One region of the Streptomyces sp. NPDC026206 genome, then DNA from elsewhere that is predicted to be linked to it. Evidence: riboswitches for the same ligand, from Rfam matches in the RefSeq annotation. Region 1 holds a riboswitch; the other holds the start of a gene.
The links. A riboswitch is a leader RNA that binds a small molecule or an ion and turns the genes downstream of it on or off. The one in region 1 is predicted to bind cobalamin.

Region 1 (4,390 bases):
GCCGCAGACCGGTCGTCACCGTGCCGCTGATCATCGCCGGCGTGTGCCTGGCGGTGCCCTTCGCGGCGATGCTCTGGGTCGACTCCTACTCCCGTCTCACCCCGGCCTTCATCGGCATTCCCTTCTTCTACTGGTACCAGATGCTGTGGGTCGTCCTTTCGACGCTGCTCACCGTCGCCGCCTACGTCATAGTCCGCCGCCACGAGCGGCGGACGCGGGAAGCGGCGGGGGGTGAGTCCCGGTGAAGGACGGCGTGAACGGTGTGGCACTCACCGTCTTCATCATCTTCTTCCTCGCCGTGACCGTCATGGGCTTTCTGGCCTCGAAGTGGCGGCGTGCGGAGAACGCGAACAATCTCGACGAGTGGGGCCTGGGCGGCCGCTCCTTCGGTACCTGGGTCACCTGGTTCCTGCTGGGCGGCGACCTCTATACCGCCTATACGTTCGTGGCCGTTCCGGCCGCCATTTACGCGGGCGGCGCGGCGGGCTTCTTCGCGGTGCCGTACACCATCCTGTGCTACCCGCTGGTGTTCACCTTCCTGCCGCGGCTGTGGTCGGTCTCGCACAAGCACGGCTATGTGACCTCCTCGGACTTCGTCCGGGGCCGGTTCGGCTCCAAGGGCCTCTCGCTCGCCCTGGCGCTGACGGGAATTCTCGCCACCATGCCGTACATCGCGCTGCAACTGGTCGGCATCCAGGCCGTTCTGGATGTGATGGGCGTCGGCGGCGGCGAGAACACCAACTGGTTCGTGAAGGACCTGCCCCTGCTCATCGCCTTCGGCGTGCTCGCGGCCTACACCTATTCCTCGGGGCTGCGCGCGCCCGCGTTGATCGCGTTCGTCAAGGACACCTTGATCTACATCGTGATCATCGTGGCGATCGTCTACATCCCGATCAAGCTCGGCGGCTTCGACCACATCTTCGCGAAGGCGGGTGACGCGTTCGCGGCCGAGAATCCGGCCACCGGCAAACCACGCGGCTCACTCGTTCCCGGCGCACAGGCGCAGTGGTCCTACGCCACACTCGCACTCGGATCGGCGATGGCGCTGTTCCTGTATCCGCACTCGGTGACCGCGGTCCTCTCCAGCAGGAGCCGTAATGTCATCCGCCGCAACACCACCATTCTTCCCCTCTACTCCCTGATGCTGGGCCTGCTGGCCATGCTCGGCTTCATGGCCGTCGCCGCCGGGGTGAAGGTCAAGAACGGTCAGCTGGCGATTCCGCAGCTCTTCGAGGACATGTTCCCCGACTGGTTCACGGGGGTGGCCTTCGCGGCGATCGGCATCGGCGCGCTCGTTCCGGCCGCGATCATGTCGATCGCCGCCGCGAATCTGTTCACCCGCAACATCTACAAGGACTTCATCAAGCCGGACGCCTCGCCCGAACACGAGGCGAAGGTCTCCAAGCTCGCCTCCCTGCTCGTCAAGGTCGGCGCCCTCGTCTTCGTCCTGACCATGGACAAAACGGTCGCCATCAACTTCCAGCTGCTGGGCGGCATCTGGATCCTGCAGACCGTCCCGGCGCTCGTCGGCGGCCTCTTCACCCGCTGGTGCCACCGCTGGGCGCTGCTCGCGGGGTGGGCGGCCGGCATGACGTACGGGACGTGGCGGGCATACGAGACGCCGAGCGCCACCCAGGATCATTTCGGGAATACCAACCTCATTCCCCTCATCGGCGAGAAGGGGTACATCGGCCTCACCGCCTTCCTCCTCAATGTGATCGTCGTCATCGTGGCGACGTTCGTCCTCAGGGCACTGAAGGTGCCGGACGGCGTCGACCGGACCCGGCCGTCGGACTACACCGCCGACGCCGGCGACCCCGGCGTCCGTACGGACCTCCCCCCGGCCACCGTGGGAGCCCCCGGCGGGCACTGACCCGTCCCCCCTCCCGGAGGGCCGTCACATCCCCGCCCAGGGGGCGTGGCGGCCCTCCTCTCTTACCCTGCAGGGCCCGCCCGTTAGCACATTCCGCAACCGCTTCATGACGGGACGACACAACATGTGGGGGCGCGTACGAGGCCCGGCACTAGATGTATGCTCGTGCTCGCTGTCGTCGCAGGGGAATCCGGTGGAAATCCGGAACTGTCCCGCAACGGTGTATGTGTGCGCATATACACAGCGCACCCGAAGTCCGAGGACCTGCCGACAGCGCGTCCACCACCGAGCCTGCCCTGGGCTCGGCTATGGGCGTTGAATTCGTCCGGGCCCCGCGGTTGGGCCGACGGACGCCTACGAGCTGTGCCCTGGTGCAAGTGGCATGCCCGTACGCGACCGTCGCGCGCACCCGCCCGGCCCACCCCAGCCGAGCGAGGGAGAGCCACACGTGACCATCGCGCCCGCAGATCCGGTTTCAGCGAACGCGGAAGCGACCGGCCCCGGGACCGCGCTGCTGCGCACCCTGACCGATCTCACCGCCGATCTGCCCGCCACCGACCCGGGCAAGGTCGCCGCCGCCGCGCTGCGCGGCCGGCACCCCGGTTCGGACGAGGCCGAGCTGCGCTCCCTCGCCACCGAGGCCGCCGCCGGCCTCATCGCCGAGGAGCCCGAGTACTCCAGGCTCGCGGCCCGGCTGCTCACCCGGGCCATCGCCGACGAGGCGGCCGGCCAGGGCGCGACCTCCTTCTCCGCCTCGGTCGCCGTGGGCCACCGCGAGGGCCTGATCGCGGACGGGACCGCCGCCTTCGTGGCCACCCACTCCGAGCGCCTGGACGCCCTCGTGGCGGCCGCCCTCGCCGACGGCGCCGACGACCGCTTCGGCTACTTCGGCCTGCGCACCCTGCACAGCCGCTACCTGCTGCGCCACCCGATCACCCGCAGTGTGATCGAGACCCCGCAGCACTTCCTGCTGCGCGTGGCCTGCGGCCTGGCCGAGGACCACTCCGTGCGGGCCCTGGAGGACGTCGCCGAGCTCTACGGGCTCACCAGCACGCTCTCCTACCTGCCGTCCTCCCCCACGCTCTTCAACTCCGGCACCCGCCACCCGCAGATGTCGTCCTGCTACCTGCTGGACTCGCCGCTGGACGAGCTGGACTCGATCTACGACCGCTACCACCAGGTGGCGCGCCTGTCGAAGCACGCGGGCGGCATCGGCCTGTCGTACTCCCGCATCCGCTCGCGCGGCTCGCTCATCCGCGGCACCAACGGTCACTCCAACGGCATCGTGCCGTTCCTGCGCACCCTCGACGCCTCCGTCGCGGCCGTCAACCAGGGCGGCCGGCGCAAGGGCGCGGCCTGCGTCTACCTGGAGACCTGGCACGCGGACATCGAGGAGTTCCTGGAGCTCCGCGACAACACCGGTGAGGAGGCCCGCCGCACCCACAACCTGAACACCGCGCACTGGATCCCGGACGAGTTCATGCGCCGCGTCGAGGCCGACGCCGACTGGTCGCTGTTCTCCCCGGCCGACACGCCCGAGCTGGTCGACCTCTACGGTGACGAGTTCGACGCCGCCTACCGCAAGGCCGAGGCCGACGGCAAGGCCGTCAAGCAGATCCCGGCGCGGGTCCTGTACTCCCGCATGATGCGTACCCTCGCGCAGACCGGCAACGGCTGGATGACGTTCAAGGACGCCGCCAACCGCACCGCCAACCAGACGGCCGAAAAGGGCAAGGTCGTCCACTCCTCGAACCTCTGCACCGAGATCCTCGAGGTCACCGACGACGGCGAGACCGCGGTCTGCAACCTGGGCTCCGTCAACCTGGCGCAGCACCTGGGCGCCGACGGCCGGATGGACTGGGAGAAGCTCGACCGTACGGTCCGTACGGCCGTCACGTTCCTCGACCGTGTCGTGGACATCAACTTCTACCCGACCGAGCAGGCCGGCAACTCCAACAACCGCTGGCGCCCGGTGGGTCTGGGCCTGATGGGTCTGCAGGACGTCTTCTTCCGCCTGCGCCTGCCCTTCGACTCCCCCGAGGCGAAGGAGCTCTCCACCCGCATCTCCGAGCGGATCATGCTCGCGGCGTACGAGGCCTCGGCCGACCTCGCCGAGCGGCACGGCCCGCACCCGGCCTGGTCCGCGACCCGCACCGCCCGCGGCGTACTGCACCCGGACCACTACCCCAACGCCGTGCCGGGCTGGGCGGACCGCTGGGACGCGCTGCGCGCCCGCATCGCCTCGGTCGGCATGCGCAACTCGCTGCTGCTGGCGATCGCGCCGACGGCGACCATCGCCTCGATCGCGGGCGTGTACGAGTGCATCGAGCCGCAGGTCTCCAACCTCTTCAAGCGCGAGACGCTCAGCGGTGAGTTCCTGCAGGTCAACACCTACCTGGTGGAGGACCTCAAGAAGCTCGGCGTGTGGGACCGCACCACCCGTGACGCGATGACCGACGCCAACGGCTCGATCCAGGACCTGAAGTGGATCCCGCAGGAGGTGCGCGACCTGTACCG
Region 2 (4,390 bases), on a different contig from region 1:
GCCGCAGCAGCGCACCGGTGTCCGCGTGTTCCTCGATCAAGTCCCCCAGCCGGTCCAGCTGTTCCTCCCGCAGCGCGCCGAAGCTCGTGTCGGGCGCCGGTACGAACGCCCGTCCCGCCGCGTGGGCGACCTTACGCAGGAACGCCCGCCGGAAGCCGTCGCTCTCCAGCGAGCCGTGCCAGTGCGTGCCCCACACGGCGCCCACCCTGCAGCCGTCCAGGAACGGCTCGTCCCCGCCCAGCACGTCGGCGACGCCGTGGTGGATCTCGTACCCCTCCACCCGCTCGCCCAGGGCCTCGCCCACGGGCCGCGCCAGGGTCTTGTCGACCGCGAACCGCACCCGCACCGGCAGCAGCCCCAGGCCCTCCACGGACCCGGCCCTGGACTCCACATCGTCGTCGATCCGCTCGCCCAGCACCTGGAAGCCGCCACAGATGCCGAGCACGGGACGGCCCTGCGCGGCCCGTCGCAGCAGCGCGTCCGCGAGGCCGCGCTCGCGCAGCCAGGCCAGCGCCCGTACCGTGCCGCGGGTGCCCGGCACGACGACCAGGTCGGCGTCGGCGAGCTCCTCGGGGCGGTCCACGAAGCGGACGACCACACCCGGTTCGGCGGCGAGGGCGTCCACATCGGTGAAGTTGGACATCAGCGGCACCGCGCACACGGCCACCCGCAGGACGTCGGCGCCGTGCGGCGGGGCCACCACCGACTCGCGGACCGCACCGCGCAGCGAGACCCGCAGGCCGTCCTCCTCGTCGATGCCCAGGCCGTGCGTGAACGGCAGGACGCCCACGGTCGGCCGGCCGGTGAGATCGCGGAGCATGGCCAGGCCCGGTTCCAGCAGCGTGACGTCGCCCCGGAACTTGTTGACCATGTAGCCCGCTATCAGCTCCTGGTCCTCGCGGGAGAGCAGCGCCGTCGTGCCGAAGAAGGACGCGAAGACCCCGCCCCGGTCGATGTCGCCGACCACGACCACCGGCAGCCGGCCCGCCCGGGCGATGCCCATGTTGACGATGTCGCTGCGGCGCAGGTTGATCTCCGCCGGGCTGCCCGCGCCCTCGCAGATCACCGCGTCGTGCGTACGCCGCAGTTCCTCCAGGCACTGGGTGACCGTGCCGAACAACTGCTCCTGCCGGCCCGCGTGGTAGCCGCGGGCACTGAGCTCGCCCACCGGCCTGCCCATGAGGACGACCTGGCTGCTGCGGTCCCCGCCGGGCTTGAGCAGCACGGGGTTCATGAGCGCGCTCGGCTCGACGCGCGCCGCGGCCGCCTGCATGGCCTGCGCGCGCCCTATCTCCGCGCCCTCGCGCGTGACGTAGGAGTTGAGCGACATGTTCTGCGCCTTGAACGGCGCGACCTTGACGCCCTTGCGGACCAGCCAGCGGCAGATGCCGGCGGTCACGACGCTCTTGCCTGCGTCCGAGGTGGTCCCGGCCACCAGCAGGCCCCCGCCCAGCGGGCGCGTGGGCCCACTCCTGTCGGCTGTCACCGATTCCTCCTCCTTGCGACGCTTGCGAGAGAGAGCCTGCCCACGACGGCGGCCCCCAGGGCCAGCGCCGAGACCCGGCGCGAGAGCCGCACCGCGCGTTCGATGTCCGCCACCTCCACGGGCCGGTTCTCCGCGCCGAGTACGGGGCGGTGTTCGACGCGGCCGGCGTAGGCGAGGGTGCCGCCCAGGCGCACCCCCAGCGCGCCGGCGAACGCGGCCTCGACCGGTCCGGCGTTGGGGCTGGGGTGGCGGGAGGCGTCGCGCCGGGCCACGCGCCAGGCGCCGCGCGGGTCCGGTCCGGCGAGCACGGTGAGGGCGGCGGTGAGCCGGGCGCCGGGCCAGCCTGCGACGTCGTCGAGCCGGGCGGAGGCCCAGCCGAACCGCCGGTGGCGGGGCGACTTGTGACCGACCATGGCGTCCAGGGTGTTGACCGCGCGGAAGCCCACCAGGCCGGGCACCCCCGCCAGGGCCCCCCAGACGAGGGCGCCCACGACGGCGTCGGAGGTGTTCTCGGCGACGGACTCGACGACCGCCCGTGCGATCTGCTGCCCGTCCAGGGCCTGCGGGTCGCGCCCGCACAGGTGCGGCAGCCGCTCCCGGGCGACCTCCAGGTCGCCGGCCGCGAGGGCACCGCCGACGGCCCGCGCCTCACGGCCCAGGGACGTACCGCCCAGCACCGCCCACGTCGCGGCGGCGGTCAGCGCGGTGCCGGCGGCGGGGGAGCGGCGCGCGGTACGGGCCAGCAGCGCGGCGCCGGCCGCTGCGCCGCCCGCGCACAACAGGGCGTGCAGGGTGCCGTAGCCGCGGTGGTCGCGCCACAGGCGCTGTTCGACGGCGTGTGCGGCGCGCCCGAACGCGGCGACGGGGTGACCGCGGCGCGGGTCGCCCAGCACGAGGTCGCAGGCGAAGCCGAGCGCGGCACCGCAGACGAAACCGATGTGATCCTCACGCAGGTGATGCCTGCGCATCGCGCGCACCGGTCAGGCCGCCGTGAGGCCTTGGCGGGGACGGTGCACAGGGGGCAGTGGTCGGCGGCAGCCAGGCATGGTGATGTGTCCTCACTCAGGGTCCGCGCCCTGGCTCGACGTGACCGGCGACCAGAGTCTCCTGGCTCCCGGATCGGCGTCGCCCCGGCCTTCCGGCCCGCGCTGGCGGACCGTGGCCCTCGGTGGGGGACACTCCCCGGTGACAGTGGCGGGACCGCGCCGGATTCGCACCGGCTTCCTCTGCTGTCGCCGTTTGGCTCCGGAAGTCCACCACGGCCCGGGAAGGGCAGTCAACTCACGGTTGACCTGCGGCCTTCCCGGGCCGTGGGGGAGGTATTCGCGGCGTTCGAGGGGCTCAGGAGACGATGAGGTGGATGCCGTACCCGACGGCCGCCGCGCACAGCGCGAAACAGGCGTAGGCGCCGGCGCGCGTGAGCGTGCCCGGGCCGCCGGCCGTGACTGCCCCGTCGGCGGGTCCGTCCGGCTGCACCTGGGGCTTGCGGGACGACGTGCCGACGATGCCGAGGGTGAAGACGCCCACGAGGGCGACGGTCACCACGAGGCTGACGCCGAAGACCTGGCCGAGGGCTTCCCAGTTGATCTGCATGACGGGATTCCTTGGTTCCTTAGCTCGTCGCCGCGGCGGCCGCCGGAGCGGCTGCCCGCTCGGCGGGGGCGGGGGCGGCGGAGAGGGGGCCGGCCGGCGGCGGGGCGACGGCCTGGAGGGCGGCGGTGATGACACCGGCGGGCTCGGCGGGCAGGCCCTGCGGCTGGTTGAGGTCGTTGACGTTGTCGTGCGTGACCGGCTTGCGGCGCGAGGCCGCCCAGATCGCGCCGGACACGGCCAGGCCGAGGACGGCGACCGCGGCCACGCCCCAGTCGCCCTGGTCGGCGAGGAGGGCCGCGCCACCGGCGACCAGGCCCGCGGCGGGCAGGGTCAGGCCCCAGGCGAGGACCATGCGGCCGGCGGTCGACCAGCGCACCACGCCGCCCTTGCGGCCGAGGCCGGCGCCCATGATCGAGCCGGAGCAGACCTGGGTGGTGGAGAGCGCGAAGCCGATGTGCGAGGAGGCGAGGATCACCGTCGCGGCGCCGGTCTGGGCGGCGAAGCCCTGCGCCGGCTTGATGTCGGTGAGGCCCTTGCCGAGCGTCTGGATGATGCGCCAGCCGCCCAGGTACGTACCGAGCGCGATGGCCAGGCCCGCGGAGACGATGACCCACATCGGCGGGTCGGAGTGCGGGGCGACCACGCCGCCGGCGACCAGGGCGAGGGTGATCACGCCCATCGTCTTCTGGGCATCGTTGGTGCCGTGCGCGAGGGAGACCAGGGCGGCCGAGGCGATCTGCCCGGCACGGTAGCCCTTGGCGGTCTCCTGCTCGTCGCGGCCGCGGGTCAGGCGGTAGGTGAGCCGGGTCGCGCACCAGGCGGCGAGGCCGGCCACGACCGGCGCGGCGACCGCCGGGATGAGGACCTTCATGACGACCTTGTCGGCGTTGACCGCGTCGAAGCCGACGGCGACGACGGTCGCACCGATCAGACCACCGAAGAGGGCGTGGGAGGAGCTGGAGGGCAGTCCGGCCAGCCAGGTCAGCAGGTTCCAGACGATCGCGCCGACCAGCCCGGCGAAGATCACTTCCGGCCGGATGCCGGCGGCCTCGTCGATGATGCCGCCCGAGATCGTCTTGGCGACCTCCACGGAGAGGAACGCGCCGACGAGGTTGAGCACCGCCGACATGGCCACCGCGACCTTGGGCTTGAGGGCGCCCGTGGAGATGGTGGTGGCCATGGCGTTGGCCGTGTCGTGGAAGCCGTTCGTAAAGTCGAACACCAAGGCCGTGACGATCACGATCCCGATGAGAAGCGTGATGTTTTCCATTCACCCAGGCAATCAGCTCGATGGTCAGTACGCGGCGACCG

Region 2: it holds a riboswitch for cobalamin, as region 1 does, so the genes downstream of both, AB0F13_RS18455 (cobalamin biosynthesis protein) here and AB0F13_RS02625 (ribonucleoside-diphosphate reductase subunit alpha) in region 1, are expected to answer to the same signal.

Annotation. Positions count from the first base shown of each region.
Region 1 covers NZ_JBEZYL010000001.1:558,365-562,754, reverse strand. Annotated here, with positions in the region: gene AB0F13_RS02635 (DUF3311 domain-containing protein) at 1-245, shown strand, start outside; gene mctP (monocarboxylate uptake permease MctP) at 242-1,873, shown strand; cobalamin riboswitch at 2,016-2,160, shown strand; gene AB0F13_RS02625 (ribonucleoside-diphosphate reductase subunit alpha) at 2,322-4,390, shown strand, end outside.
Region 2 covers NZ_JBEZYL010000012.1:57,202-61,591, reverse strand. Annotated here, with positions in the region: gene AB0F13_RS18460 (cobyric acid synthase) at 1-1,453, opposite strand, end outside; gene AB0F13_RS18455 (cobalamin biosynthesis protein) at 1,483-2,454, opposite strand; cobalamin riboswitch at 2,587-2,714, opposite strand; gene AB0F13_RS18450 (hypothetical protein) at 2,828-3,079, opposite strand; gene AB0F13_RS18445 (inorganic phosphate transporter) at 3,099-4,349, opposite strand.